3 regions of the Niastella sp. sgz303648 genome follow, and region 3 is predicted to be linked to each of the others. Evidence: riboswitches for the same ligand, from Rfam matches in the RefSeq annotation. Region 3 holds a riboswitch; each other region holds the start of a gene.

Region 1 (10,703 bases), on a different contig from region 3:
CTTGTCTTTGGCTGCCTGCCATTGTTCGTTGTTTTGTAAAATATATTCGCCTAACCGGTTTAATAAAACGATTCGTTGTTGTAAATTCATTCCATCTTATATTTGTTGTGCAAAAATAGCCCTGATTGTGGTCAGGTGCAGTGAGTTGCGATTTAATCCACCTTATATTTGCGTGCAAATTTAGTTGTATTCAAACCCATTTAAAAACTCAGTAAGTTATGGCAATAAAAATCACTGAAGAATGTATCAACTGCGGAGCATGTGAACCCGAATGCCCCAATAATGCAATTTACGAGGGTGGGGTAGAATGGAAGATTGCTGATGGTACTACTGTAAAAGGTTCCTATGTATTGATAGATGGAACGATTACGGATGCCGATACAGCGCATGCGCCGGTAAGTGTAGATACATACTATATTGTTCCTAATAAGTGTACCGAATGCCAGGGTTTTCACGAAGAGCCTCAATGTGCAGCTGTTTGCCCGGTCGACTGCTGTGTTCCCGATGAAATGTATAAGGAAACAGTAGAAGAACTGCTGGCTAAAAAAGAAAAGCTGCATATTTAAGATAGTCGGAAAGTCTGGAAAGACCGGAAGTCGGAAAGACTTTCTGACCTAAAGAAAATTTGTAATTGGCTTAAAGATTGTGTACCTTAATACAAGAATTGTAATGTAGCCTCCGTGCTACTTGTAAGTGGCGGGTGATATTTCCTGCCGTAACGAGGTGAAGGGTTAACGACCTTCACCTTTTTTATTGTTTACAGGCGTAGGGTATTGCATCTGTAAAAGCCACCTGTGCATAAATTATCAGTTAAAATGATGCGTTGGGTCGATAGTTTTCTTACCTTGAATAGCATAATAGTGAATGTAGTCTTTGTACTACTTAAATCTGGTGGGTGATATTTCCCGCCGTAAAAAGGTGAAGGGAGAACGGCCTTCACCTTTCTTATTTTAAAAGGCTGAAACACAGTGCCGAAATAATTTAACAATCTTTCCTGCGTTCAAAATAGGGGAAAAGGTACCAGGCATTCGCACTTTCCCGGTTAAATTCGTTTATTTGCTAAAATTTTCCAACCATTAATGAAGCCCAATATTGCCTTTGTTACCGGAGGGTACTCTACAGAAGCCGTTATCTCCTATAAAAGTGCTATTACGATCGAAAAGAATATTGATACCGACAAATACAGTGTTTATAAAATAGATATTTCGCCCAAGGGCTGGTTTTACGATACAGCCGATGGTAAAAAAATAACAGTTGACCGGGAAGATTTTTCACTGACTATAGATGGCAAAAAAATCAAATTTGATGCGGTTTTGATTGGCATTCATGGTACACCTGGTGAAGATGGTAAGCTGCAGGGGTATTTTGACCTTACCGGTTTGCCCTATACCTCCTGTGATTCAGCTACTTCGGCGCTCACATTTAATAAAAGATATACCGTGGCCGTAGCGGCCTTTGCTGGCATAAATGTTGCCAAATCAGTACATGTTTTTAAACACAGTCCGGTTAGCCCCGAGGCAATCCTTAGCCAGTTAAACCTGCCTGTATTTGTTAAACCCAATAATGGTGGTTCAAGTATTGGTATGAGCAAGGTAAATGCGGCGGCAGAATTACCCGGCGCTCTGGAAAAGGCATTTAAAGAAGACGACCAGATACTGGTAGAAGAATATATTTCGGGCCGTGAATTTACCATTGGTGTTTTTAAATCAACAAAAGGTATCATAGCCTTGCCGATAACCGAGGTGAAATCGAAAAAAGATTTCTTTGATTACGAAGCGAAATACCAGGGAATGAGTGAAGAAATTACACCGGCGCAGGTTGATGAGGCCATTGCAGAAAAGGTTAGAAACGCGGCTAAAAAGATATATGAACTGTTCAACTGTCGCGGTGTTGTGCGTATTGATTTCATTTATAATGAGGCACTGCAGGCTCCCTATATGCTTGAAATAAATACGGTGCCTGGCCAAAGTGAAGCAAGCATTGTTCCGCAACAGGTACGCGCTATGGGTTGGACGTTAAAGGAATTTTATTCGGCACTGATTGAAGATGCTTTATCAAGGAAACAATAGGCAATAGACAACAGGCAATAAGCAAAACACCAACGCGGCAACATTGCCAATTGCTGATTGCCAGTTGCAAATTGATCAAAGACGATTCACGAAAACAAACCGATATTACCTGTGTTTAAATTCATGACAGGGAAACCCCTTTGGGTACACATACTAACAGGAATTGGCATTGTATTATTAGTGATAGTATTGTTTTTACAATCACTTCACTGGATTACGAGGCACGACAAAACCCTTATTATTCCTGCTGTAACCGGCAAAACGTATGCAGATGCAAAGCAACTGCTCGAAAGCAGAGGGTTTGAGGTAGAAATTCAGGATTCGATTTATAACGATACTGCGAAGCCTTTGTCGGTATTACGGCAGTTTCCCGATGCTGAAGCTGTGGTGAAAGTGAACCGCACAGTATATCTTACCATCAATAAAGCTATAGCACCTGTTATTGAAATGCCGAACCTCGAAGGCCTTAGTTTCAGAAGCGCTGCCATTGCATTAACACAATACAGTTTGAAATTAGGCGACACTTCGTACCGTACCGATTTTGCCAAGAACTCGGTGCTTGAGCAACAATTCAATGGAACGCGTATAAAAGCCGGTACAAAAATTCCGCAGGGAAGCGAAATTTCATTGATACTGGGCAGCGGATTGGGAATGGAAGATTTTAGTGTACCCGACCTGGTTGGGTTAACTTATAACGATGCAAAGGTTTTGTTAGAATCGAACGGATTGAATGTAGGAACAGTAATACCTAATATTGATCCGAATGCATATGTTGGAAGGCAAAGGCCCGAACATACAACACCCGACGGACGTATGAACCGCATTCGTCAGGGGCAATCGGTTGATCTTTGGCTACAGCCCGATAAACCGGTTAAACCCGAAACCGGCGAAGGGCAAAATGAAAACAATTAAATAAGTTTTTTATGCAAAATATAACTCCCGAAGAAGTAAAAGAACGTCTTGATAAAGGCGAACAACTAAACCTGGTAGATGTACGTGAACCGCATGAGCGGGCCGAATTTAATATCGGCGGAACCCTGGTTCCCCTGGGCAAAGTGCAAATGATGCAGGTAGATGAGCTGGAAAATCTGAAAAATGAAGAAGTGATTGTATATTGTCGTAGCGGCAACCGCAGCGGACAGGCAGCGATGATCCTTGAAACAATGGGTTTTAGCAATACCAAAAACCTGGCGGGCGGCATGCTGGCCTGGCAATCGAAGTTTGGAAAGTAGGCGAGTGGCAATGGGCAATAGGCATTAGTAAGAAGTAGGTGGGAAGCAGGGAAGTATGAAGTTGGCAAATTAATAGGTTAAATAGTAAACGGGTTGACAGAAACCAGGGCCTTTGCCGTTTCACGATTGCCGATTCACGTTGCACAAGTGAGATCTGTACCTGATTTTTTAAATTTAATCAATATCACCTGTGTTTAAATTCATTACCGGAAGACCACTTTGGGCGAATATCCTGCTGGGTATTGGCGTTCTGCTTGTATTGTTTTTTATTTTCTTTCAATCATTATCCTGGATTACCCGGCACGATAAAACGCTGGCTGTTCCTTCTGTAACCGGCAAATCGTTCGATGAAGCAAAGAAAATTTTAGAGGCGCAGGGATTTGAAGTAGAGATACAGGATACAGTCTTTAACGATACTGCAGCGCTTTTATCGGTTGTAAGGCAATTTCCCAATGCCGAATCAAAAGTGAAGATGAACCGTACGGTTTTTCTTACCATCAACCGCAATGCACCTCCTGATATTGAAATGCCTAAGCTGATAGATTTAAGTTTTAGAAGTGCTGTAGTTACATTGGAACAACGTGGGTTGAAACTGGAAGATACTGTTTATGTACAGGGATGGAAGGACATGGTGCTGGATCAGCAAATGAATGGCAAACCCATTAATGCCGGCACCAAAGTGCCCATGGGTAGCAAAATTGTGCTGGTGCTTGGAAGAGGTTCGGGCAAAGACGAATTTGATGTACCTGATTTATTTGGTCAAACGTTAAGTGAGGCAAAACAAATTCTTGAATCAAACGGATTAGCGTTGGGCGAACCCCGTGACGGCGACCCCAATGCATATGTATACCGGCAATCTCCTGAGCCTTTTACTCCAACCGGTAAAGTAAACAAAGTACGCCAGGGCCAGATTGTGGATCTGTGGGTGCAGGCGCAAAAGCCGGTTCGGCAACAGGCTGATAGTAGTGCGAGGGGATACTAAACGATAAAAAAGAAATAATAAAGAGGCCACGTTCAAATATAAACGTGGCCTCTCTTCATTTAATAAATAGATCATTCACCTCACAATTTCACATTCAACGCCACCATAAAATTTGTTCCTGCCATTGGGTAATAAAAATTTTCAGTGATCAGTGAGCCATATTGATAACTGTAAGTGTACCCGTTAGGTTGATATTTTTTGTTGAATACGTTGTTTACCTGCACAATAAACGCTGTTTCTTTAAAACCGGTATTACGAAGTGTATAACTGATGCGTGCATCCTGTACATAATATGGGTCAAGACTGCGCTGCCTGTTGGATGTGTTATCGAGGTACTGACGACTTACATATTTTGCTAACAGGCTGATGTCGAAATTAGAGAATGGGGTGATTGTTGCATTGCCTGATGCCACTACGTCGGGCGATAGTGCAATGCTTGTTGTGCCATGAGGCACTGCTTTCTGACCGCCGTTGTCGTAATCATCATAGTATTCGGTAAAGTTTTTAATGCGGTTACGGCTAAAGGTTGCATTGGCCGATACGCTTACCCAGGGTTCAAACCGTATACCACCCTGCAACTCGATACCCATGCGATAGCTGCCGGGTACGTTTGTGCGGGTATAATTGCCTACATCATTTATTTTACCGGTAAGTACCAGCTGATCTTTATACAACATGTAATAAGCGGTAACTCCCCAATTGTAATACCTGGTTTTCTCTTCTACACCCAGTTCAAAATCGTGCAGTTTTTCAGGTTTGGGTTGCTGGCTGATGCCTGCTTCAAAATCGTCGCGGTTGGGTTCTTTTTTACCCTGTGCATAAGATACATATACCTGGTAGCCATTCTTTGTATAGGCAAAACCTACTTTCGGATTAAAAAAGTTCCATGTATTACGCAGCAGCAATGATGGGTTATTTTTAAAGCCGCCTATATAATATAACACGCGCCTGAATTGCAGATCGGCAAAGCCCTGCAGATTTTCAACAAGCTGCACCTGGTATTTGGCATAGGCATTCACATCTGTTTTAAAAGCGTCGGTATTATACCACTGGTAATTGTTGGGTATTCCTCCCATGGCCGACCATATCACATTGCCATAATGTTTGCCATCATAACGATTCCATCCGCCGCCAACGATCAGTTGGTGACCATCATTGTTATAGTGAAGAGAAAAGATCTGTCCGTAAAAATAATTGTCGAGCCATTGCTGCTGCACCAGGTCTGTTGCATGGATCGTATCTGAACCGGTAACAAAATCATTCAGGCCGTATTCGCTATATGATCTTACCGGTTTATACTCTTCGTAATATCCTCTGCCGCGCGTTAAAAAGAAGGCTGTGTTAACAGCGAACTTTCCGTTGAAATCGTGGTTGATGAATAGCTGGTAGTGGTCCTGCTGGTAGTTATCGGTTTGATTGGGATAAGTAAAATAATTATACTTCCTGGGATCTGAATTGAAGAGGTTTACACTGTCTTGCTGAGTAAAATATAATGTACCCAGGTTGTTATAATAATGGTTTAACAGCGCTGTTTTATCGTTGCGCAATTTTGCCTCGGGTATTCCATTCCATGCCTGATAGGTTTTTTCATTGCCCGAAAACACATTTACGCGAACAGACGTGTTTTTATTTAACCAGGCGCCTGATAAAAAAAATGATTTCAGTTTACAAGGGTCCCGATCAATAAATCCATCGCTTGATATTTTTGAAAGACGTGCATCGATGGTAAAATGATCGTTGATCAAACCGCTGCCGGCTTTAACGGTGTGTTTCCAGGTATTGAAAGAACCGTAGGTATTATTCACTTCTGCATAAGGATTGGTATTCGTTTCATTGGTGCTTAAATTAATGGTGGCGCCAAATGCACCGGCCCCGTTGGTTGAAGTGCCAACGCCGCGCTGTACCTGAATGCTGTTTACCGAAGAACTGAAATCGGGCAGATCAACAAAATAAGTGCCCTGCGATTCAGCATCATTATAGGGAATGCCGTTAAGCGTTACGTTTATGCGGGTAGCATCGCTGCCGCGAATACGGATACCCGTGTAACCAACGCCGTTCCCGGCATCGGAATTTACCACAACCGAAGGCGTTTGGTTTAATAAAAATGGCAGATCCTGCCCCAGATTTTGTTTTTCAATATCTTTTTTATTGAGATTGGTTTTGGTGAAAGGCGCTTTTTCACCGGCGCGGGTAGCTTTTATTTCAACCGGTTGTAAAAACAAATTCAATTGCGTGAGTTTGATATCGATATTGCTGCCCGGTGAAACCGTTTGGCTGGCAGATTGATAACCTACAGATGTAATGAGAAGTTTATAGCTGCCCGGTTTAACTTTTTTAAATTCAAATAATCCTGCTTCATTGGTAAGGGAAGTTTGTCCGTTACTTAACTCAACAGTGGCCGAGGCAACAGGGGCAGCGGTAGACGCATCTGTTACTTTGCCATTAATCTGAGCAGCCAGCCATTGAGTAAGTAACAGTAAGCAAATCCCCAAAAACACTTTTTTCATTTGTATGTTGTTTTCTTTGAAAAAATGATTTGAGAGAAATGCCGCGATGGCGAAGTGTAGGCAATATGTTACTACCTTCCCTGCGCAGGCATTACCCTGATCAGGTTCTACGGGTATTATCTCAGCCATCCCGCCATCGGCGGAAGAGCACCCCGGGGAATCTGAAATTCTCTTTTTCAGAAAGAGAGCGCAAAGTTACGTACAAAAAAGTTTTAAGAATATTGTAACATATAGGCCTTCTTATTCGTCACACCCAAAAATGATGTATGCGTAAAACCCTAATAACGCCTATACTGCTCTTAATCAGTTACCTCGCTGTTACCCAGGAGAAGGTTATATACGACGCAAATGCCGAAAAGCGGAATGTGGGTGGATTTCAAAGTGTGAAAGTGTCTGATGGAATTGATTTATATATCGTTCAGTCAAACGACGAGGGTGTAGTTGTTAGTGCAACAGAAATCGCGCATCGCGATAAGATCAAAACCGTTGTAGAAAATGGTGAGTTAAAGATATATTTTGACCAAAGCTGGATGGGCTGGAACTGGAAAAACCGGAAATTAAAAGCCTATATTGCCATCAAATCGCTTAAAGGCATAAAGGCATCGGGTGGGGCCGATGTAATTGTGCAGGGCGTATTAAGCAGTGCCCAGTTATCGATGCATTTTTCGGGCGGCAGCGATTTTAATGGTAATGTTAAAGTAACTGATTTAACAATAGATCAAAGTGGCGGTTCAGATGTTCGTATCAAAGGCAGTGCGGTAAATGTAAAAGTACAGGCCAGTGGCGGCAGTGATTTTAAAGGATACGATTTAACGGCTGATTATGCCATTTTGCAGGCCAGTGGCGGCAGCGATGCCGAGTTAACGGTAACCAAAGAAATAGCCGCAGAAGCAAGCGGCGGCAGTGATGTGCGCTACAAAGGAAATCCTGTAATTAAATATAGTTCGGCAAGCGGGGGAGGAAGTGTGGCGAAGAGGGGATAGGACTTAAAAGTTATAACGGATTAAAATATAATTTTCAAAAAGATCAATTGTATTTGGGTGGAAATATATAAACCCTTAACTTTGCACCCCACATCAGAAACAGAGGATTAGGATTGGAAGATGGATGTGGAAAATAAGAAAGAGTAAACTAAAAAATATTATATCGCGAAGTAGAGCAGCGGTAGCTCGTCGGGCTCATAACCCGAAGGTCGGAGGTTCGATCCCTCCCTTCGCAACAGACAAAAGGGCTCTTAGGAGCCTTTTTTCATTTTCAATATGTTATTTATTTGTGATGTAAAGCAGTGGTGGTTAAGGATTTTATCCGGCACCAAACCTGAATGAAAGGTTAATCCTTTTTTTACGTCAACCAGTATGGCCTCGCCAACGGCGGGGCTGTTTAATTTTATACCTTTGCAAAGTTTTTAAACAGTTATGAAAGCAGGTTTTGTTAGCATATTTGGCAGGCCCAATGCGGGTAAAAGCACTTTGCTGAATGCCCTGATGGGCGAAAAGCTGGCTATTGTGTCGCCTAAAGTGCAAACAACCCGGCATCGCATTAAGGGAATTGTAACAGAACCTGATTATCAGATCATTTTTTCCGACACTCCCGGCATCATTGAGCCCAAATATAAACTGCAGGAAAAAATGATGATGGCCGTAAAGCAGGCCCTTGAAGATACTGATGTAGCCCTGCTATTGGTTGATATTAATGAAAACCACGAGGAGGTAAACGCTATATTTGAATCGCTTCATTTGAAAGTGCCCGCTGTTATTGTTATTAATAAGCTTGATGAAGCGAAGGCGGCGAAAAAAGAAGAGGTATTTGCATTTTTCGGTTCAAAGCCATATTGCAAAGAATTGGTGGGTATTTCGGCCCTGAAAAAATCGGGCATTAACGATCTTCTCAATACAATTCTGAAATTTTTACCCGAGAATCCTCCTTTTTTTGAAGGAGATGAAATGACCGACCTGCCTACCCGCTTTTTTTGTGCAGAAATGATACGTGAGAAAATATTTTATTTGTACCAGGAAGAAATACCCTATCATACAACGGTTATAGTTAATGAATTTAAAGAGAAATCGACCCTGGTTAAAATTGCTGCTGACATTATAGTAAACCGCGAGTCGCAGAAAGGGATTTTACTGGGTGAAGGTGGTAAAATGATCCGGCAACTGGGTACAGATGCCAGAAAGGATATTGAACAGTTTCTCGAACAAAAGGTATTTCTGGAACTGTTTGTTAAAGTGCGGCCTAAGTGGCGCGATAATGAGTTCATGTTAAAAGAATACGGCTATCACTAATAATTTTTGAGCAACGTTATGGCAGGTTATACAGTAGCAATTGTTGGACGACCCAATGTAGGGAAAAGTACTTTTTTTAATCGTTTGCTTGAGCAACGCAAAGCAATAGTGGATGATGTCAGCGGTGTTACCCGCGATCGCCAGTATGGTGTAGCCGATTGGAATGGTAAATCGTTTAATATTATCGATACAGGTGGTTTTGTACCGCAGAGCGAAGATATTTTTGAAAAAGAGATCGGTAAACAGGTAATGATTGCCGTTGAAGAAGCGAATGCCTTATTGTTTATGGTAGATGCCGCTACCGGTATTACCAACCTCGATGAGTCGATGGCCGATGTGTTACGCCGTGCTGCCAAACCGGTGTTTCTGGTGGTGAATAAAGTAGATAATCACGAACGCCTGCTCGAAGCAACTGAATTTTACGGACTCGGATTTGATAATATCTTTTTCCTTTCATCGATGAGTGGCAGCGGTACAGGTGAACTGCTCGATGCCGTGGCTGCTTTAATTAGCGATGAACAGGCGGCCGAAGTGCTGGCAGAAGGCGCACTCCCTAAATTTTCCATTATTGGTCAGCCGAATGTAGGGAAGTCATCTTTATTAAATGCATTAATAGGGCAGGAGCGTACTATTGTTAGTGAAATTGCCGGTACAACCCGCGATACCATTCATACCCACTATAATCTTTTTCAAAAAGAATTTGTACTTATTGATACGGCCGGTATTCGCCGTAAAACAAAAGTGCACGAAGACCTGGAGTTTTATTCGGTGATCAGGGCCATTAAAGCCATGGATGAAGCCGATGTATGTTTGCTGGTGCTGGATGCTGAAAAAAACATTACGGCCCAGGACCTGAGCATATTTAGTTTGGCTGTGAAAAAAGGGAAGGGCATTGTGCTTTTGGTGAATAAATGGGATACAATGGAAAAAGCAACCAATACTGCGCGTGATTATGAAAATGAATTGAAGAAAAGAATTGCGCCTTTTAGTGATGTACCTATCTTATTTATTTCTGCGCTTGAAAAGCTGCGTATTCATAAGGCCATAGAAGTGGCGCTTGATGTATACGAAAGCAAACAACGTAAAATACCCACTTCAGAATTAAACGAAGTAATGTTGAAGGCCATTGCTGCCTATCAGCCTCCGGTGGTTCGTGGCAATCCCATACGTATTAAATATGTAACCCAGTTACCAACGCATGTTCCGTCGTTTGCGTTTTTCTGTAATTACCCCGACGACGTAAAACAACCTTATAAAAATTATCTCGAGAATCAATTGCGTCAGCATTTTAAATTTACCGGTGTGCCTGTACGCCTTTTCTTTAGAAAGAAGTGATGTGAAACGCTTTCTGTATTTTGTATAGCTATAGGTTTCTGAATAAACTAAGTAACCTGGAATTCCATATCGATGGGAATAATCAGGTTTTTTCTGACGTCTGCACATAATATATATGCGAAAAAGTTAATTTTTTATTTGGTGTAAATAATTATTTTTTTAACTTCGGTTTTACAAAGGCTCTCAAAGTGGCATAAACTTAACTGTTATGCGTAATAGAAAACTGTTGCGAACTTTGCAGCCGCTGCTATTTTTTGTCCTTTTCATTAATTTCTCCGCTTATAGTCAAATCA
Region 2 (10,703 bases), on a different contig from region 3:
GTGTTGTTTCAAAAACCGTATTACTTCAAGCATGGTGTCGGGCGATTCAACAATACCTACTTTACAGGCAGCTATTGAAAATTTTCGCACCAGTGGTCGAAGTTGTTCAATGATCTGTTCGGCGCTTAACCAGTGTACATTAAAAAATTCATTATCGGTTTGAACCGTCCAGGCAGCACAAACGCCAAAACCGTACACGTCATGCTGTTCAAATGTTTTGCAATCGGCCAACACACCTGCCCCGCCGCTTGGGTCGAAGCCGGCAATGGATAATACGTATGGTCGTGGTGTTTGCATAAATCACTCCCGCAAAAGGCGCTAAAAAGTTTATTTCGTTTTTTAGGCGGTTTAAGTTAATGACAAAATGCGCCACTTCATTTTTAATAATCTAAATGTTTGCACAGCTCTCTCTGGTTTAGTCCACAAGGCACCCAATACTGCAGCCCCATCAAAATTCATAGCGATTACTTTACTGATATTCTCTGCATTGATTCCGCCCAATGCAATAACGGGTACCGTTTTATATCCATCATGCACAAAAAAGTCTTTATCCGTTATACCGTTATAGTTTTCTTTCGAAATGCTGTTGAATACAGGTCCAAAGAAAGCATAGGAAAAAATTGAGGGCAAACTGCGCAGTGCATCAATACTATGAACCGACGTGCTTAGCCTGTATCCTTTTTTGATGAAGGCGTGCAAAGTGGTGCATCCTTCATCAAAAGCATTTTCCCTTGCCAGTTCGGTAAAATGCAACCGTTGTATATCGAACTCACCGGCCAGTTGATGGCAGCTGTGTAAGGCGATGCGGTTATGGTATTCGGAAGGTATATCATGCAGCAACTGCCGGATATCATTTTCCAATGCATCCGGTTTACGCAGGTGAAAGCACTCCAGCCCTTCTTTGAAAAGCTGTTCTATGATCTGTGCTTCCCCCGCAATCATCTCATGATATGATATAACTATTAACATTCTACTTCATACTTCCTGTGCCTATAATATAGCCGTGCCACGGTTCTGTTGCGCTGACTGGGTAACCGTGGCACGGTTCCATAACTTACAGATACAATTCGCTCCCCTTTGCAGCAAATTCCTTTGCCTTTTCCTCCATACCTTTTTGCAACGCATCTGTTTCCTGCAACCCTTTTTCTTCCGCATACTGTCGAACATCCTGTGTTATTTTCATTGAACAGAAGTTGGGTCCGCACATAGAACAGAAGTGAGCAACTTTGGCGCCATCGGCAGGCAGGGTTTCATCATGAAACTCTCTGGCTGTATCTGGGTCGAGCGACAGGTTAAACTGATCTTCCCAGCGAAATTCGAAACGCGCTTTGCTCAGGGCATTATCACGGTACTGGGCACCCGGGTGTCCTTTGGCCAGATCGGCCGCATGGGCAGCGATCTTATAGGTGATCACACCGTCTTTCACATCTTTTTTATTGGGCAAACCCAAATGTTCTTTGGGTGTTACGTAGCATAACATGGCAGTACCAAACCAGCCGATCATGGCCGCGCCAATGGCCGATGTAATATGATCATAGCCCGGTGCAATGTCGGTAGTGAGTGGGCCGAGTGTATAAAAAGGTGCTTCCCCGCAATGTTGTAATTGTTTATCCATGTTCTCTTTGATCATGTGCATGGGCACGTGGCCGGGCCCTTCGATCATGGTTTGCACATCGTGCTTCCAGGCTATTTTTGTTAGCTCGCCCAATGTTTCCAGTTCGGCAAACTGGGCGGCGTCATTGGCATCGGCAATGCTTCCGGGGCGTAAGCCATCGCCCAATGAAAAGGCCACATCATAGGCTTTCATGATCTCGCATATTTCTTCAAAATGCGTATATAAAAAGCTTTCTTTATGATGCGCGAGGCACCACTTGGCCATGATTGAGCCGCCGCGGCTTACAATACCGGTAACCCGGCGGGCTGTTAAAGGAATATAACGTAACAGCACACCTGCATGTATGGTGAAATAGTCTACACCCTGTTCAGCCTGTTCTATCAGCGTATCCCTGAATAATTCCCAGGTCAGTTCTTCAGCTTTACCGTTCACTTTTTCCAATGCCTGGTAAATAGGCACCGTACCAATGGGCACAGGCGAATTGCGCAGGATCCATTCTCTTGTTTCATGTATGTTTTTACCGGTCGACAGGTCCATAATGGTATCGGCGCCCCAGCGGGTTGCCCATACTGCTTTCTCCACTTCTTCTTCAATGCTCGATGTAACTACCGAGTTGCCGATGTTGGCGTTTATCTTCACCAGAAAATTGCGCCCGATGATCATGGGCTCACTTTCGGGGTGATTGATATTACAGGGAATAATGGCGCGGCCTGCTGCAACTTCTTGTCGAACAAATTCGGGCGTAATGATATTTTTGGGTGTATTGGCGCCAAAACTATGACCGGTATGTTGTTGTGCAAGCGTGGCATAACTTCCGTTCAATTGCTCTTTTAGCAAATCATAGCGTTGGTTTTCGCGAATGGCGATGTATTCCATTTCAGGAGTAATGATGCCTTTTCGGGCATAATGCATCTGGCTTACATTGTAGCCGCTTTTTGCACGCAACGGGTTGCGAATATGCGCAAACCTGAAGGCTGATAATTTTTCATCTTTCAACCGTTCAAGGCCATACGAAGACGACACCTGCTGCAGTTGTTCGGTATCGCCACGATCGGCTATCCATTTTTCACGAAGGGCAGGCAATCCTCTTTTAACATCGATGGCAATATTAGGATCGGTATACGCACCACTGGTATCGTACACCGTAACCGGTGTATTTTTTTCGGTAGCGCCGCCCTTGCCATGCAGAGCGGTATCGTTCAGCGATATTTCACGCATGGCAACAGCAATATCATGCAATTGCCCTTTTACATATATTTTCCGCGAAGCCGGGAACGGATCGCAGGTTATTTTGTTTTGAGAAGGAATTGATTCTTTTTTCATATCGTATATGATATTTTTAAGTGAATAGTGAATGGGCAGCAGGCAATAGGAAATACCCGAACTTAATAGCTGTGCCTTGAACCTTGCACCATGTACCTTGTTCCTTGTGCCTTGTACCCTGCAACCGGTAACCTGTTACAGGTATCCGGCAACCGGTATCCGGTAACTGGCAACAGGCAGCTATCCGCCCTGGGTAGCCCTGATCAGCATTACCTTATCGGCCGGGCGTAACATATATGTAGGCCACTCGTTACCCGGAATAACCGTTTGATCAACCGCCACAGCAAGCCCGGCCACAGGAATGTTAAGTACTTCTGTGAGCAGTTGCTGCAACGAACATTGATCTGGTATGTCTTTGGATTGCTGGTTGATGACGATGTTCATGCTGACAATTTTTACTTCAGGAATGAACACGCAAACAAAGGAGAATAAAGAGAAAGAAATAAAGAGAGCCTTTCACTTTTCCCTTCGGCAGTATGAACTGCATCAGGTTCAAAGGGTATTATCTCAGTCCGCTTATGGACACCCCTAAAGCATCGTAAAGGTATTGAAAAAATAGAATTATCAAATTTTTTCTGAAAGACCTTACAGATTGTTCGTAGTTCAATACCACTTTGTAATAACAATATCAACGCCCAGTTTCACAAAAAAGTCAGCTAATTTTTGTCCTTTATAACAGCACCAGTTGCTGCCCAAATTAACCTTTGAAGGTGAAGCTGAAATCTCTGTGTAGTCCATCAGATTTTCATATTGCGTAAAACAAATCACACTGTATTCAAAAATTTGAGCGTTTTTATTTATAAACAGAATTGCATTTGAAGGCTCTGTCATATTTCCTTCGTTCACCTGATTGCTTTTCCCCCTTTGATTTGCAATTGAAATCAAAGAATCTATATCATTTTTTGTCAGCTCATATTTTTTTGTAAACCTGGATGTATCAATGTTTTTGCCAATTTTTGGAATTAATGAAACCGAGTCCCAACTAAAAATATCTGGTTTGCCCTGAACTGCAACAGCTTTGAATTTAACTATCAGAATCCGATAAGCTTTATTAAAAGGATAAGTTTGCCGGGTAACTTTTGTTTTTGGGTTGGTATTAATGTAACAATTGTTATTTGAATTCGTTTGTGCAGACATTGTTACAAAAATCAGATTGGCAAGTATGAATAGAATTGACCGCATTTTCTTAATAAGATGCTGCCAGGCGGCTATTTCCATATATAGCCGCCAGTTAAAATCAATTACCAACCGGTTCTGCTACAGCGGGGGGCTGGTTGATTTTCTTTGCTGGTGGCATTCAAACCTGTCATATCTTCTTTCAACAAGCCATTGTTTTTAATTTGTAAAACACTGAAACGAAAAACGATAACATATGTACTACTTATCAGGTGTACAAATGACACTTTTCTTGCTGCTGGAAAGTTGTGGCTTTGTATTTTCTATTATCTTAGGATGATCGAATGGGTTATTTGTGCCTGTTACCGGCTATCAGTTTTCGGTTGCTGGTTGATCAGTTAACTGGTTTACAAGTTGACAAGTTAACCAGTTAACAAGGTTTACAAGTTAATAAGAGCAGAGCGCCTTGCCGTTTGCCGTTTCACGTTTGCCGTTTTACGTTTCACGATTACCGATTGACCATTCACCATTGCCCAAACGATTCACCAAAATAAACCATATGAAGAAAATCAAACCTTGCCTGGTGTTATGTACACTGGTATTACTGTTTACCCAATGTAAAAAATCTGTCACTGATGCTTCCGCTGTTTCTGCAACCAGCAGAACGGCCAGTGAAGAAGCATTTGAAACCGTGATCAGCAATTCTTTCAGCAGCTACGCCACTTTCGAAAGCTACTGGAATTACCTGTACCCCTGGGGGTCAGACCACAACGGAACCGCCCGTATGTATGGCAGTTCAACCGATCACAACCACATTTATCTCGATGCATCGGGCGTGTTGCACATTAAAGCCGCCCGCATTACGTGGGACGAAGGCACGAGCAGTTCAACACCGCATCTGCCCATTCACTATCATTCAGGCGCCATCAATGCCAAATTTCAGGTGCTTGTAAATGATCAGTTCCCCAATTATGAGATCAAAGGCGATTTTCAGGTGCCTTCCGTAACAGGCTCCTGGCCTGCATTCTGGCTTACCGGTGTAAACAGCTGGCCGCCCGAAAGTGATATTATGGAGTTCAAAGGCAATAGTAATGTCTGGCAGAACACCTTCCGCACATCGAGCGATGTTACCTCAACCATCACCAATGTATCATCGCCCGGAAGCTGGCATAATTACCGCATCTGGATGACTAAAACATCGGCCACCGATGTACAGATACATTATTATGTCGATGGTGTATGGAAAGCCGTTCATACCGCCAACTTTGTGGGCAAACCCATGTATATTATTATCAATATGCAAATGGAAGGATCGAGCGGTTCGCCCGGACCCACTTCCGACACTTACATGGCAGTAAAGAATTTATACGTTGGAAGAACGAGAGCTTTCTAATAGTAAGGAAGTCTCAAAAACTGAAAGTCCGAAAGAAAAAACCTGTTGGTTTATCTTCCGGGCTTTCTGTTTAAAACTAAAACCATTTGCTAAATGTAAAACACTATTCTTGCAATACAAAAGTACCTACAGCTGGTAGTGATGCTTATGATAATCAGCAGTTGCACACATGACTATTGTCAAGCGCCCCCCTGATAATTACCTGTTTTTTTATCGTTTAAGCTACTATCTTTGCGAGAAATCAGTTGAATTGCAAAAATGGTGGACGATAGTGTTTTTGATAGGCTTACTGGGGCAAACCTTCAGTAAAAGCCTGATCGTCCTGAATTTCAGGATGAACCAAAAAACCATCGCCGCCACCAAATGCGAGAACAGATTCAAACCCAAATCGTGCTGTCACGGTACCTGCTATTTAAATAAACAGCTTAACAAAGACGAAAAATCGCAGGACACGCCATTAAACAGCGGCAGCGGTTTTAAATTCGAAGTGCTGTTGTACAGCGAAAAGAAAACAGAAACCCGCTTTATAGTATTGAACGAAAAACCGGTACATGTTTCCCGCTATACCGAACCGGTTACACAAAAATTAATTGCTTCGGTTTTTCATCCGCCACAGACTTCCGCCTTCGCTTAATTTCATCTTTATTCAGTTCCCAACTTCAATCATCGTATGCTATGATGGTTATGTGCTGTGCATGAGTAGCCCGCCAGGTTATGCAATCATTCACAACATAACACATCATGCATGTACCAATTCTATTGTATGAACCCGATTAAATGTGTGTTGCTACCGGTTTTTGTATTATTAACTTGCATTTCCTATTCACAGATAAATTATATCGGAAAAGTAATAGATGCCGTTACCCGTGAACCGATTGCCAATGCATCGGTTCAAATTAAAAATACCAATCACGGAACCATTACCAATGCCGGCGGAGAATTTGCATTACCACTCACAGATACGAACCGCGAATTATTGATATCTTACTTAGGCTATGAACCGGTTACCCTTGTAGCTGCCCTGCAACAAAAGCGAAATGTGATTGCCTTACAATCGGGCAATAATCATTTGCAGGAAGTAGTGATCAGCGCCAGCCGAACCGTTCAAAAACGCAGTGAGGCGCCGGTTGCCATTGCCACCATCAGCAAACAAACTATCGAAGACACCAGGGCTACGCGCATCGATCAGCTGGTAAATAAAGTAAGCGGTGTAAATATGGTGAACCTCGGCAATGAGCAACACCAGATGAGCATCCGCCAGCCGATGACCACAAAAAGTCTTTTTTTATATCTCGAAGACGGCATTCCCATTCGCACCACCGGATTGTACAATCACAATGCTTTGCTCGAAATGAATATGCCGGCCGCCCGGCAAATCGAGATCATCAAGGGCCCTGCCTCATCGTTGTACGGTGCAGAAGCTATTGGTGGAGCAGTAAACGTAATAACACAGGCGCCACCAGCTTTATTAACGGCTCAGGTAAGCGCACAGGCAACCAATACCGGTTATAAAAGAACCGACTGGCAGGTGGGCAATACATTTGGCAAATTTGGCTTGCTGATCAGCGGCTATTATGCCAATCGCCACAACGGCCCTGTTGATCACAGCGATTTTCATAAAACAGGCATTACCGTGCGCGGCGATTATAATTTTAGCGATAAAACAAAATGGGTGAATGACATTACATATGTGAACTATTACAGCGATATGCTGGGTTCGCTCGACAGCATTCATTTTGCCAACAAAGATTACAGTACGCCGCAAACATTTACTTATCGCAAAGTGCCGGCCATACGGTATAAGTCGCAGTTATTTCATCAGTGGAACGACAATAGTTCAACCCAGCTATCATTTGTATACCGCGATAATTCGGTGCAGCAGAATCCATCGTACCGGGTAAAAAATTCGGCTACCAATCCATTGCTTGCATCCGGTGAAATCAATGAAAGCGCATTCAATACGTATATGCTTATTGCACAGCACCAGCAATCGTTTAATTTCCTGAACAGCAAATTGATTGCCGGTGTTTCGTACGATAATAGTCCTTCGTTATATAACAGCAATTATATCGCCATCGACCGCGATAGCCGTGGCTATTATGTTAGTTATACCACCACCGATTCGGTGCTCAGTCATTATAAAACCGGCATCATTAACCTCGCTTCATATATACATTACGAAGCTACTCCGGTAAAGGGATTGAAAATAACCGCTGCGCTCCGGTACGATTATTACCACTATAATTTTCAAAACGATCTGGCGCCATCGGCCTACACCGGGGCGCCTTCTTCGATAAACAACTTCAAACGTTTTTCACCCAAAATAGGCTTTACCTATAATTACAAAGGAGCTGGTTTGTATGCCAATTACAGTGAAGGTTTTGTACCTCCGCAAATCAGTGAATTGTATACCGGTGTAAAAGTGCCTTACCTCGGTCCGCAAACGTTTTTCAACTATGAAGTGGGCGGATGGTTTTCTTTACTTAAAAATAAATTGTATGCCGACTGGAGCCTGTACCTGCTAAAAGGCACCAATGAAATCATCAGTGTAAAAAATGCCGATGGTTCAACCGAAAATCAAAACGCCGGCAAAACAAAACATACCGGTATTGAATACGGCATTACTTACAGACCCGTGAACAGCCTGTCGCTACGATTCAGCGCCGCCAACAGCAAACATACTTTTGTTGACTATATTGAAAAAGGCATCGCCTACAACAACAACGAGCTGGCCGGCGGTCCGCGTTTTCTTGCCAATGCCGAAGCAACCTGGAAACCCGTTTTTGTAAAAGGATTGCGCCTTGGCGCCGAATGGCAACACATCGGCTCGTATTATATGGATAACGCCAATACCAAAAAATATAACGGATATGATCTGTTGAACCTGCGCGTCGGTTATACCATCAGGCAGTTTGAAATATGGGCAAATGCGCTCAATGCTACCAATGTATATTACTCAACCTATGCCAGCAAATCGGGTAGCACACTCAGTTATAACCTCGGAGACCCGCGTGAGATAACTATAGGTGTAGCAGTTAAATTTGGACAAAGGCTTAATTAAGGTAAGAGACGAAAATTGAAGTAAGCAGTATGATGTTTTACCCGAAGGCTATTCATTTGCATTCTTTCACAAACACCATTTTATGGACTGAGGCGGCAAAACGCTAAGAGACATAAGCACGATGTTCCGGGCCGGCATGCAGGTGGTGATGATTGCTGTGGGATTGATATTGTGATGGAGATCAAAATAAGGTTTGGCGGAGACGCGAAGGCACTATAAATATCGAATATTGAATATTAAAAGTTGAATGTTGAAGTAGAAACAACTTCAACATTTGTTATTGGACATTCAGTATTCGATATTTCTTAATCCCGCCCCGGAGGAAGGTAGAGAAAACGAAGATGCAGAATGAGCGAAGGTAGATGAACCCGCGACAACTCCCTACTTCATACTTCATACTTCTTACCTCTTACGCCCTATTGACAACTTATTACTTACGACTTATTACTTACGACTTGCTCAGTCCTTCTTCTGCGACCGGTACTGCTTGGGCGATAACCCAATGATCTTTCTAAAACGCTTTGAAAAATAATAGGGATCATCGAATCCCATGCTGAGAGCGATATCTTTCACTGAACTACTGCTGAAATCGAGTTGCTGACTGGCCTTTTGCATTTTCATCTGAATGAAATAGTCAATAGGCGCATAACCGGTTTTTTGTTTGAACAAACTCGAGAACCGCGAGGCAGAGTAATTATAATGACTGCTTAATTCCTGCAACGAAATATTTTCATTGATGTGCTCCTGCATGTACAGGATGGCGCTGTCAACGCAATCCATTTTTTCGTTAGGACTAACCGTAGTATGTTTTGAATTATAAATGAACAAGCTTAAAAAATGAGGCAGGCACATATTCGCAAAGATCAGGTTATCGGTACTGTATCCTAATTCAAGCGCCTTGTACATTCTCGAAAAAAGCGTGAGTATCTCTCCGCTGCTTTTTATATAAAAAGGCTTAAAATGTTTTTGCACCGCCTGCAATGCATTCATTTGGGGAAGATTGTCACCGCCAAAATGTATCCAGTAAATGCTCCAGGGATTATCATCGGCGCTGCCATAAGCATGCTCAACGTTTTGCGGCAGAATAAAAAACTGATTGGGACCAACCTCTGATTTTTTATCACCTATCTGGTACCATCCATATCCATCTACACAATAAAATAAAAAATTTTCGGGCAATCCTTTCTTACGGTATGTATAATGTCCTTTTGCATTGGGATAATAACCGAGGCTGCATACATAAAGCTGGTTAAGCAGGCTGTTCGTCTGAACTTTTAATTTCAGTACAGTTTTGGGTATTTCAATACGCTGCCGGCCAATCCCATACCATATATTTTTATGGGACCCTTCTTTGTTTTTTGCATTCATAGGTTATTAAGTGCCTTTCTGTTTGGTGCAAGATACTTACATTTTCAGTTCTAAGTCATAAGTTCTAAGGTATAAGTGTTGAGTTATTATCAGGAGTTCGCACACATTGTACGCAAAAAGTTTTAGCAGCGATAATTGCCAATTGCATATTGCTTATTGCATATTGACCGTTGCCCTGTAACTTGCAATCTGTAACTTATATACGCAGCCATGAACAGAAAAGTTTTATGTATTGTTACCTTTTTTATTTCTATCATAGCTCCCCGGCTTTTACGGTCACAGGCTGTACTACCTGAAAACTATAATGTTATATGGAACTCGCAAAGCAATGATGCAGCAGGCTCCATGCCCTGTGGCGGTGGCGATATAGGATTAAATGTATGGGTTGAAAAAGGTGAACTATTCCTGTATATGGCAAAAAGCGGCAGTTTCGATGAAAATAATGCATTATTAAAACAAGGCCGGATACGTGTTAAACTAACACCCAATCCGTTCGATAAATTGTACATTAAACAGGAATTAAAATTACAGGAAGGTTATATAACTATTGATGCACAGAACAACCGTTTGCAATCGAATATAAAAATATGGGTTGATGTATACCGGCCCGTTATACACATCGATATTACCGCCGGCGAACCGGTAATTGCAGAAGCCGGTTATGAAAACTGGCGTTATAAAAACCGCATCAATTCCGGCAAGGCCAATAACGCCAATTCATATAAATGGGCACCCCAGGGGGAAGTTATTACATATAAAGATGATATTAATTTTTCAGGCAACGACCTGTTGTTTTATCATCGCAACCGGAGCGATGTACCCAATAT
Region 3 (10,703 bases):
CGGCTTTTATATCAGGACTGCCGTCGCCATCTTTTTGGCACGAATACAACGTAACAGCCAAAGCGGATATACAAAATGCAAGCAGAAGTATTTTATTATTGAATATCGTTTTCATATCGACAATCGTGTTTAAATGAATTAATAATACGCAATGGGATCTTTTGACAGTTCAGGGTCCTGCAGTATTTCGCCGGCAGGCACGGGCAGATACATATACTTTTCAGCAAAAGTTACAGTTTGCGCAAAATCGGCCGTACCTCTGTTTTGCGCTTCAATGATCTGTTTGGCTTTTGCAAATCCCTGGCGTTGGATATCGAACCAGTAATCGCCTTCAAAAGCAAATTCAACACGACGTTCATGTAAAATATCATCTTTGGTGATCGACGTTTTGGCGGTCAATCCTGCACGGGCACGTACTTTATTTACGGCATCAAGTGCAGCGGCATCTGTGGTTGAAGCGTTGGTACCCAAAACGGCTTCGGCGTAGATCAATAAAATATCTGCATAACGCAACATCATGGTATTTATACCGGTGTTCATGCCAAGTACGGTTTCCCCTCCATACGTTTTACCGGGACCAACTACATATTTGGCAATATTCGATCGGGTGCCATTTTTTATACCGCCATTACCTTCTGCCTGTACAGTATCATACACATATCCATTTGCCATAAACGCATTATAAGTGGCATTGGCATTTTTCGGTTTCCAGGCCGATTTCGACCATCCCTGCTCCATTACAGATCCTTTGCGACGCAAATCGCCAAACTCATAGGCTTTCAAAATGTCTATCGAGGGAATGTACAGCTGCCACATGCTGGCTTCATCTGTTTGCAGGTTCGAAGGGCCACGGTCGGGGTTCATTTGATTGGCAGAACCCCAGGGGTTGCCGGTAAGCTGGTGCTGTATAGAGAAAAGCGCTTCTTTATTATTGTTATAGCTGCTTGAACTAAATATAGCTCCATAGTCAGGCATCAGATCATATTTCCCCGAATTAATTACTTCCAGCGCTTTTGCTTTGGCGTTATCGTAATCTTTCAAATACAAATACAACTTTGCCATCATGCCTTTAGCTGAATATTTGGTTAACCGGCCGGCCTGCGGATCCGTTTCGGGTAATCCGGCCTCTGCCAGTTTCAGTTCTTCCAGTGCAAAACGTAATACATCTTTCTGGATGTACCGTGGAATATTGGCACTGCCTGTTAAAGCAATTTTACCAGGGTCTGTTACAATCGGTGCATCGCCCCAGATTCGGCCGATATAGAAATATACAGTTCCTCTGAAGAAGTGACATTCTGCAATGCCAGGATCGAGTATGGTAGCATTACCACCTAAAGATTTTTTTAACTCAAGCGCTTTCATGTATTCGCTTGTCCAGCCGCCTATTTTATAAAACACTTTCCAGGCATCTGAAATACGTACTGAAGTGGAAGCAAACGAAAAGTTCAAAAATGGAGGATCATCACTGCCACCGGTATATTCATTACCGGCCATTACATCGCCGATGGCGTCCATGGCTCTGTTTTCGTAACCCGACCAGGGAAGACCATACAATGTACTGGTAAGCCCTCTTACATCGTCTGCTGTATTGTAATAATTATCAATGGTGGTACTATCCAAAGCAGGTCTGTCGGTGAAAGATTTTTTACAGGAAGCTGCTATCAGCAACACTCCTAAAAAAGCATATATATTTTTACGTTTCATTGTATTAATATTTAAAACCTTAAACATCTAAAAATTATAACTCAATGTTGGCGCCAATGGTAAATGAACGTGGATTGGGATAGTGGCCCATATCAACATTCGTCAGTCTGAAGTTGTTATTAAACTGACCGATCTCAGGATCGTATCCGCTGTAATTGGTAAATGTTTTCAGATTTTGAATAGACAGGTATACTCTGGCGTTGCTGATTTTTGCTCTTTCAATATACTTCTTCGGAACCCTGTATCCTAAGGTGATATTTTGAATACGAACGTATGAGCCATCCTCTACATAACGGTCAGAGATATATACGTTGTTTGTATTCGTATTTGTAAAGCGGGGCAGTTTACCGTTCGGATTTGCATCGGTATACCGGTCCATTACGGTCCTCAACTGATTATAGAAGGCATTGTCCATTTTCTCTAACTGCCAGCGAAGGAAGTTGAAAATTTTTGCTCCGTAGCTACCCTGAACAAATACTGAAAGGTCAAAATCTTTATAAGTGAAGCCGTTGGTTAAACCATAGGTGAATTTCGGAATGGGGCTGCCGATAAAGGTAATATCGTTCGCATCAATTGATTTATTACCATCAACATCTTTGAATCGTACATCACCCAGCCAGGTGTGCGTTTTGTCGACTGAATATCCAAACTGAGGCAAACTATTGTTCAGATCATCCTGTGAACGGAACAGTCCGTCGGTTTTAAGACCCATGAACGAACCTACCGCATAGCCCTGTTTCGTATAGCTGATAACGTAATTATCGTAATATACTTTACCCGACAGACCTGCGTTTTGAAGTTGCATTTTGTCGAGGTTGTTTTTGTAATGAGTAAACACGGCAGTGGTTTTCCACGAAAGGTCTTTGGTTTTGATATTATTGCTGGTAAGGCTTATATCAACGCCCGTATTGCTCATCTGGCCTATATTCATGATGGGCCCCTGCATATCATTCCATTGGTCGCCCAAACCAATCAAACTGGCGCCGGCGCTGGTCAATAACATTTTGGTGGTTGATTTTTTGTACACATCAACACTCAGATCTATTCTGCCCTTCAAAAACGAGGCATCGATACCTGCGTTTTTGGTAACAACGGCTTCCCAGCTCAAATCAGGATTAGCAACCCCATTAATGTAGTTAGAGGTACCAAAACCAACGGGGCCAGGCCAAAAACTAACCACTCCGGTATAGGCAGGCCTGGGTGCATTCCAGGGTAAGTCCTGTCCACCCACTGCACCATACCCAACGCGCAGTTTCATATAGTTCATCACACTTTTTATAGGATCGGCGAATTTTTCGTTGGTAACCGTCCATCCGGCAGATCCACCGGGGAAATATCCCCATCTTTTATTGGGTCCGAAATTCGACGAAGCATCTGCCCTGAAGCTAAGCGAAATCGAATAGCGATCGTCGTAAGTATAGCTGGCTCTTGCAAAGTATGATCTCATGGCCGTATTCCACTTAGTGCCACCTAATTCCCAGGTAGTTTTATCGCTGTTGCCTGCGTTCAGGTCTAACAGATTATTGGCAAGATCTACTTTTTTGCCACTGATGTTTTCATAATAATTATACTGCGCTTCATGGCCAAGAGTAGCATTGATACTATGCTTATTAAACCATTTGTTATAGGTAAAGTAATTTCTGAAGGCATAATAATAACCATTTCCCCTGTTATCGAACAGCTGGCTTTGTAACTGGGTGGGCCCGATAGCACCGGATTTCTGAAAAGCAATGTTATCATTTAAATTGAGTGAATAAGATAATTCGGTTCTGAAAGTAAGGTCTTTTCTTAATTGAACTTCTCCGTATGAATTGCCAAATACGTTCCAGTTGGTAGATGTATTACCCCTGTAATTACTTCTGGCAATCGGGTTATCCTGGCTGTATTGAAAACCGCCTACAGTAGTTCCGCCGCCCCAGGTGCCATCGAGGTTTTTAACAGGTATCAGCGGACTTTGAACAGCACCCCACCAAATAGTTCCTTCAGCCGCATCGGCCAGGGTTACATTCTGAACACTTCTTGTTGCATTGGTGCTGAAGCCTATTTTAAACCAGTTCTTTAACTGGTGATCGAGGTTAAAGCGGGTGGTATATCTTTTAAAATCAGAACCGATCAAAATACCTTTCTGATTGAAATAGTTGAACGATAAATAATAGCTGGTTTTATCTTTTCCACCTGAGAAGCTCAACATGTGGTTTTGAACCTGGCCGTGCTGAAACATAGCCTCCTGCCAGTCGGTACCGGAACCCAATACAGAAGGATCCTTAAACTCCGGTGATGGGGTAAGGCCAATCAGCGGGGCTACTTCATTCTGGTATTGGGCAAACTGTTGCAGGTTCATAAGATCTAATTTCTTTTGCACCTGTTGCTGACCATAATACATGTCATAATTTATTTTGCCTTCACCATTTTTACCTTTTTTGGTAGTGATCATAATTACGCCATTCGCAGCCAGTGAACCATAAATGGCCTGGGCCGACGCATCTTTCAACACATCTATTGATTCAATATCACCGGGATTTATAGAAGCCAGTACGCTGTTACCGGTTTGACCGTTTGAACCGCCTAAACCCGCATATCCGGTATTATTTCTTGTATTGCTTGTAAAAGGTACCCCATCTATCACCACCAACGGATCATTGCTGTTGATAGAAGTAATACCACGCACATTTACCGAAACGCCGCCGCCGGGTTGACCACTATTATTTTGTATCGTTACACCGGCTACTTTGCCCTGCAACGCCTGATCGATGCCTGTTACAGGCATATCTTTAAGGTCTTTGGCTTTAACCGAAGAAACCGCCGACGACACATCGCTTCGTTTGGCAGTTCCATAACCAATTACAACCACCTCATTCAATTTGCTTTCAGCGAGATTGATAGTTATAGCAAGCGTTGTTTTTCCTTCAACGGAAATTTCCTGGGGCGATATGCCTGCATAACTTATCACCAGGGCTTTTACATTTTCAGGAACCACAAGATGAAACCGGCCATTCAGGTCTGTAATGGTCGAAGCTTTTTCGCCTTTTGCTTTTACAGTAGCTTTTTCAAGAGGAAGACCGAGATGGTCTGTAATGACCCCCACAAGTGTTTTGGTTTGGGCATTGGAAGAGGATGTTAACGCGAGTACCCACAATGTGCATAGCAGTACCCGGTAGAATACTTTTTTTCTCATACAGCAATCAATTTATTGTCAAATTTATCACTCAATATTGATAACCATATAATACTTTATTGACATATTTTAATGTTTTTTCGTTTTGTAGAACATATATAAAATAATAAATTCAGCTAAAACCTTTGACTGTAGCGGGTTTTGAGTAATTTCATTGTCATGATATAAATATGATACAAATCATACCTTGAATTGTATAATTTTGATCATCTTTACAATACTAATTAAACGATTTTGCTATTAACTGCCGCTGTATGAAAAACAACTTACTCAGGGAAATCACCCCCCTTACGCAGAATGATTGCTTTACACTTTTTTCACGTGTTAAATCGAAATTCGACTTCCCACTGCATTATCATGAGGAATTTGAATTGAATTTTATTCAGAACGCCAAAGGCGCCAAACGTGTTGTGGGCGATCACATAGAAGAAATCGACGAGCTGGAACTGGTATTGGTAGGCTCAAATTTGCAACACGCCTGGTTTACCCACAATTGTAAAAGCGGCGAAATACGCGAGATCACCATTCAGTTTCATAAAGATCTGTTCGATGAACGGTTCCTTCGCCGCAACCAGCTGAGCTTTATTCGCACCATGCTCGAAAAATCGTTACGCGGCATCTTATTTTCAAAAGAAACAACCCAGCAGCTGGCTCCGCGCATAATAGAACTGAACCAGAAACAGGGTTTTGATTCAGTGCTGGAATTAATGTCAATACTACACGACCTATCTATTTCACGAAATATGCGCATTTTGTCGGATGCATCCTTTAACAATACAGAACAATTCACTTATAACAGCCGGCGAATTGAAAAAACGCTGGAATACATGAACCATAGCTTCGACAAACCCATAACCCTAAACGAAGTTGCCCGGCTGGCCAATATGTCGGATGCCGCCTTTAGCCGTTTTTTTAAACAGCGCACCGGCAATACGTTTATCGACAGTCTTACCGAAATACGCCTCGGGCATGCATCCCGCATGCTGATCGACACAACGCAATCCATAGCCGAAATTGCATACCATTGCGGATTCAATAATATCTCCAACTTCAACCGCATTTTCAAAAAGAAAAAAGGTTGTACCCCTAAGGATTTCCGTGAAAGCTTTTCAGGAACACGGATATTTATATAACAGGCCCTTAGCGTTAAACCAGGCCGTTGCCGTTATTGACCGTCATCCTGCTGAAAGCCAGGCCCATAGCCGGCCACCTTTATGCCCCGGCCAGCCCTGCCGGGTCTGCATCCCCAAAGTCTTTCCTTCATACTTACCTGCCCCTTATGGCTTGTTCCCTGTGCCTTGAGCCTTGTGCCTTGAACATTTTTATGTGGTACGTTTAAAAAAAAATACCGATCTTCATCAGGTAACTACTTAAGTTTCAGTTTTTCTTATTACTTTAACCCAAAATTTCTATCCGTTTTCCACTATAGAATATTTTTTATAGTTTAAATGGAGCGATTTACTTTCATATGAAACATTATTCCAGGCAAAAACGTATGCTGGTTGCTGTAGACTCAATCATCTTTGGTTTTGACGGTCATGAATTAAAGCTTTTACTGATTCAACGCAGTTTTGAACCTGAAAAGGGGAAATGGAGTTTGATGGGTGGCTTTGTTCAGCCCGATGAGGATTTTGAAGAAGCAGGGACCCGCGTTTTAAAACAACTAACAGGATTAAAAAATGTGTACATCGAACAATTGTTCGCATTTGGCCAGCCTGACCGTGATCCTGTCGAACGCACCATCTCTGTTGCCCATTTTGCGCTTATCGACATTCATAAATACGAAAAGCAACTGAGCGACGACTATCATGCCGAATGGTTTTCATTGAAAAAAATACCGAAGCTCATTTTCGACCATAGTAAAATGGTAAAAATGGCGCAGGAAAAATTACGCTATAAAGCCGCTTTCCATCCTATTTTATTTGAATTATTGCCCGAAAAATTCACTCTGCCCCAACTGTACAATCTGTATACAGGTGTATATGAAACGGTGCTGGACAAACGGAATTTTACCCGGAAGATACTTTCGACCAAACTACTTATAAAACAAAAGGAAAAAGAAAAAGAAGGCTCCAAAAAAGGCGCCTTTTATTACAAACTCGACAAGCGCCGGTACGATTCGGCATTTCATTCCTTTTTAAACTTTATACCCAACCCCGATAACCTGAAGTAATACAGGTTTTTCGTTGCCGGTTGCAGAAACCCGGTTTTTCCGCATAAAGGGAATTACCGGTTTTTTTGTTGCCAGGTGCCGGATACCAGTTACCTGTTGCCTATTGCCTATTGTCTATTGCCTATTGTCTATTGCCTTTCGCCTTCTTTCAGATTTTGGGCAACAGAGCGAGGAAATTATTTCCATACATTCATCATTTTACGGGAGTATATTTTTCCTTTTTCACATAATTGCTTTACAATGAATCGATAACAAAAAGCCGTTTTTTGGGCATAATTATTATACTATTATTAGCAGATGTTTCTCACGGGGTGGTTCCGCTTTCGGCGGAATCTGAGATTACACTCATACAACCTGACCTGGATAATGCCAGCGTAGGGATGAGGAACAAACGGGGATTCCGGTTTCAAAACCGGAATCTCTTTTTTATAGGGATGCCACAGTTTTTATGGAAGACCCCTCGCTGCATTGCCACCGATACTTATGTAATGGCTTCGAATTTCTTACATCAGTGGCCACTTGTGTAGAAAAATATCACCACTCCTGCCTTCAACAACCATTATTTCAATTAAAACTTATAGCAACCAGCTGGCATGTGCTTGTATTTATAAGTTATTATGAATGACACCAATAAACAACAACAGGAAGTACCGCGTGAGCGCGGTACGTTTTATCGCGAAGCACTTTCATTATTGAATAACAGCGGCACCCCTTATATGCTCGGTGGCGCCTTTGCTATGTTTCACTATACCGGCATTTACCGCGACACCAAAGACCTTGATGTTTTTTGTAAATATGATGCATACAGTAAAATACTATCGTTATTTGCTGAAAAAGGATATCGTACAGAGGTTACTGATATACGGTGGCTTGGTAAAATATTTGATGGGGAATATTATATCGATGTAATATTCAGTTCGCCGAATAATATTTGTTTGGTTGATGACAGCTGGCATGAACATGCTACCAAAACAACATTCGAAGGCGTTGACACATACCTGTTGCCGGCCGAGGAACTGATATGGTGTAAATGCTATGTTCAAAACCGTGAACGTTTTGATGGCGCTGATATAAACCATACTCTTTTGAAATATGGCCGGCAGCTCGACTGGAAAAGATTATTCAGCCGTATGGACCAGCACTGGCAGGTGTTACTGGCACAATTGTTACTTTTTCAGTTTGTTTATCCGGCCGACTTTCACCAAATCATTCCCAAATGGCTTTTTGATGAACTGATGAGCCGGGCACACGATCAATATAAATTACCGGCAGCTGTAGAAAAAGTTTGCCGCGGCCCCTTACTCGATCAAACACAATATGGCATTGATATTAAGGAATGGAATTATAAAGCCTTAACTCTTAAATCGGTTTAATGTTATGACAAGCGAATCAAAAAAAGTACGCATTGCTGCAATAGCCGATATCCATATGCGTGAAACAGATAAAGGCAAATGGGCAGATCCGTTTAAAGAACTTTCCCGGCAGGCCGATGTATTGCTGATAGGCGGTGATTTAACCGATACCGGCGATGAGGCCGAAGCAAAGGTTTTGTGCGAAGAATTAAAATTATGCACCATTCCTGTAATAGCTGTGTTAGGTAATCACGACTATGAAAAAGGCCGGCATAAACTCATTCGCCAAACTTTACAGAGCGACCGCGTTCACATACTCGATGGTGAAACTTATGTAATTGACGGTATTGGCATCGCCGGCGTTAAAGGCTTTGGCGGAGGTTTCGACAACTATATGCTTTCGATGTTTGGTGAAGAAGCCATGAAAGCATTTGTGCAGGAAGGCGTAAATGAAGCGCTGCATTTAGACCGCGCCCTGGCACGGCTCGATAAGGAACATGAAAATATAAAGAAGATCGCTTTGCTGCATTATGCCCCAATAGTAGATACAGTGATCGGAGAGCCTGAGGCGATTTTTCCATTCCTGGGCTGTTCGCGACTGGCCGAACCATTAAGCCGCCGACATGTAATTGCAGCATTTCATGGTCATGCACACATTGGTACTTTTCAGGGAGAAGCGGCCGGAGGTGTAAAAGTTTTTAATGTGGCAGCTCATGTGCTGTTCAATGCAGGATACAATACCCCATTCTTCATTTATGAAGTCTGAAAGAAAAGAGGCAAAACGTTCAAATTCAGTCAGCATCACTGTTTTGAAATTCTATCTGCCTTGCGTTCTGCGCTTTATCCCTTTCTATCAGTTCATACAAAGGTTCAGCCTTATGGTATTTAAATGCCAGTTTTTCTTCTTCAAATACAAAGAACCATTCCTGCCATGAAATGTGCTCAACATTATCATTCTGCCATAAACCGCCAAAAGCAATGGCTATTTTTTCTTTGTTAGGTGTGAGCGTATGCATATTCAGCAAAACAGGCAAGCCATGCCTTGCTCTTGTCCACTCATGAATGATCGAATGATCAATTGTCGTACGCATCGGTTCGTTTTCCATAACTCATTCATTTCCTTCGTTAATAATTAATCACAACTAATTATACCCAAAAGATCGTACCATTTTTATATGACAATCTGTTAATTAATAAAGCAGCGGGCGGGCAGAAATATACCCATTATGATCGGCTGCAGAAACGCACTACCTGCTCCATGAACCATTTATCGATAATAGTTATAAAAAGAAAAGATGGCCCCTTTTCGGAACCACCTTTCTACATCAGGCATGGTTGGAGAGTTGCTATTCCAACTGCGGACATCCCGTGTGCCTTCCCTTAGCCTAAATTATATAAACCATCATTCAGATAACCTGATAGCCGGCGTTAATATCGGCCTCATAGGCACATGTAATAAAGTTTGTGGCTTTATAAATGCGCTGATGGTTTCGTGACCACTGACCTTTCGATGCACTGCAACTGATCTTATTTTTGTGCAGGTATAAATAAAGAGTACGATCGTAATAAGACCAATCACTTCTCTTATTACTTTTTTTAATAGCATGGTGTATTTCATAGTTAGCAGGTTTTTGAACCGTCAGAATGCGGTAAGTATGGTATGCACAGGCCAAAACATTTATTCGAATGATAAATGCGTAAACAGATCATTGCGCTCATAGCAATGCAACCGGTCACCTAATCCGGCCATTGAACGGGCAATACAAAAACATACGGAAACAATAAGGGAGATAATGCAATCTTAACCTGTTAAGGAAAAGCAGCAGTATACGAATAGATATTTTAAAGGAATATCGGGATCAAAATTGTAAAGGGCGCAAACGGGAGAGGTTATAACCAATGATTTGTGTGAAATAACCATGCCAAAATGAACCTCATTAATGTCTGATCAACATTTAAAGAGATATATTTTTTATTGTTATACACTAATGCCTTACTGATCTTTCTTTTCATCATAATATGCCTTCAATACAGCAAATGCCTTTTTCTTTCTTCCTTTCTGATCTATAAGGCCTTTGTTATTCCAACCTTCCTGGTACACCTGGTTATTACGGCGGGGCGAACGGAAGTCGCACAATATCCAGGGACTTAAACCGGCAAAATTATCGGGCATGCGTTTTAACATGGCAACCTGTTCGCGATAAAACCATTCCTGGTATTCTTCGCTCCAGCGGGTAAGCGAGTCGCCATGAAATCCATACAGCGTTTCGGCGCCGGTTTCACTAATGAAGAAGGGTTT

What was found. A riboswitch is a leader RNA that binds a small molecule or an ion and turns the genes downstream of it on or off. The one in region 3 is predicted to bind thiamine pyrophosphate.
Region 1: it holds a riboswitch for thiamine pyrophosphate, as region 3 does, so the genes downstream of both, AC59IL_RS13675 (TonB-dependent receptor) here and AC59IL_RS24325 (nucleotidyltransferase family protein) in region 3, are expected to answer to the same signal.
Region 2: it holds a riboswitch for thiamine pyrophosphate, as region 3 does, so the genes downstream of both, thiS (sulfur carrier protein ThiS) here and AC59IL_RS24325 (nucleotidyltransferase family protein) in region 3, are expected to answer to the same signal.

What each region holds. Positions count from the first base shown of each region.
Region 1 covers NZ_JCAPSW010000004.1:240,763-251,465, reverse strand. The annotation lists gene AC59IL_RS13705 (acyl-CoA reductase) at 1-90, opposite strand, end outside; gene AC59IL_RS13700 (4Fe-4S dicluster domain-containing protein) at 219-566, shown strand; gene AC59IL_RS13695 (D-alanine--D-alanine ligase) at 1,080-2,069, shown strand; gene AC59IL_RS13690 (PASTA domain-containing protein) at 2,193-2,981, shown strand; gene AC59IL_RS13685 (rhodanese-like domain-containing protein) at 2,993-3,301, shown strand; gene AC59IL_RS13680 (PASTA domain-containing protein) at 3,492-4,283, shown strand; gene AC59IL_RS13675 (TonB-dependent receptor) at 4,364-6,790, opposite strand; TPP riboswitch at 6,851-6,955, opposite strand; gene AC59IL_RS13670 (head GIN domain-containing protein) at 7,057-7,773, shown strand; tRNA gene AC59IL_RS13665 (tRNA-Met) at 7,938-8,009, shown strand; gene era (GTPase Era) at 8,206-9,075, shown strand; gene der (ribosome biogenesis GTPase Der) at 9,094-10,410, shown strand; gene AC59IL_RS13650 (hypothetical protein) at 10,619-10,703, shown strand, end outside.
Region 2 covers NZ_JCAPSW010000001.1:1,127,407-1,138,109, forward strand. The annotation lists gene AC59IL_RS03915 (hydroxymethylpyrimidine/phosphomethylpyrimidine kinase) at 1-297, opposite strand, end outside; gene AC59IL_RS03920 (thiamine phosphate synthase) at 349-969, opposite strand; gene thiC (phosphomethylpyrimidine synthase ThiC) at 1,055-2,938, opposite strand; gene thiS (sulfur carrier protein ThiS) at 3,119-3,322, opposite strand; TPP riboswitch at 3,385-3,478, opposite strand; gene AC59IL_RS03935 (hypothetical protein) at 3,542-4,156, opposite strand; gene AC59IL_RS03940 (LamG domain-containing protein) at 4,614-5,447, shown strand; gene AC59IL_RS03945 (hypothetical protein) at 5,617-6,081, shown strand; gene AC59IL_RS03950 (TonB-dependent receptor) at 6,211-8,508, shown strand; gene AC59IL_RS03955 (AraC family transcriptional regulator) at 8,968-9,876, opposite strand; gene AC59IL_RS03960 (DUF5703 domain-containing protein) at 10,087-10,703, shown strand, end outside.
Region 3 covers NZ_JCAPSW010000008.1:385,318-396,020, reverse strand. The annotation lists gene AC59IL_RS24350 (IPT/TIG domain-containing protein) at 1-115, opposite strand, end outside; gene AC59IL_RS24345 (RagB/SusD family nutrient uptake outer membrane protein) at 139-1,704, opposite strand; gene AC59IL_RS24340 (SusC/RagA family TonB-linked outer membrane protein) at 1,739-4,879, opposite strand; gene AC59IL_RS24335 (helix-turn-helix domain-containing protein) at 5,134-6,012, shown strand; gene AC59IL_RS24330 (NUDIX hydrolase) at 6,348-7,052, shown strand; TPP riboswitch at 7,350-7,450, shown strand; gene AC59IL_RS24325 (nucleotidyltransferase family protein) at 7,670-8,425, shown strand; gene AC59IL_RS24320 (metallophosphoesterase family protein) at 8,430-9,170, shown strand; gene AC59IL_RS24315 (hypothetical protein) at 9,196-9,495, opposite strand; gene AC59IL_RS24310 (hypothetical protein) at 9,807-10,022, opposite strand; gene AC59IL_RS24305 (glycoside hydrolase family 2 protein) at 10,398-10,703, opposite strand, start outside.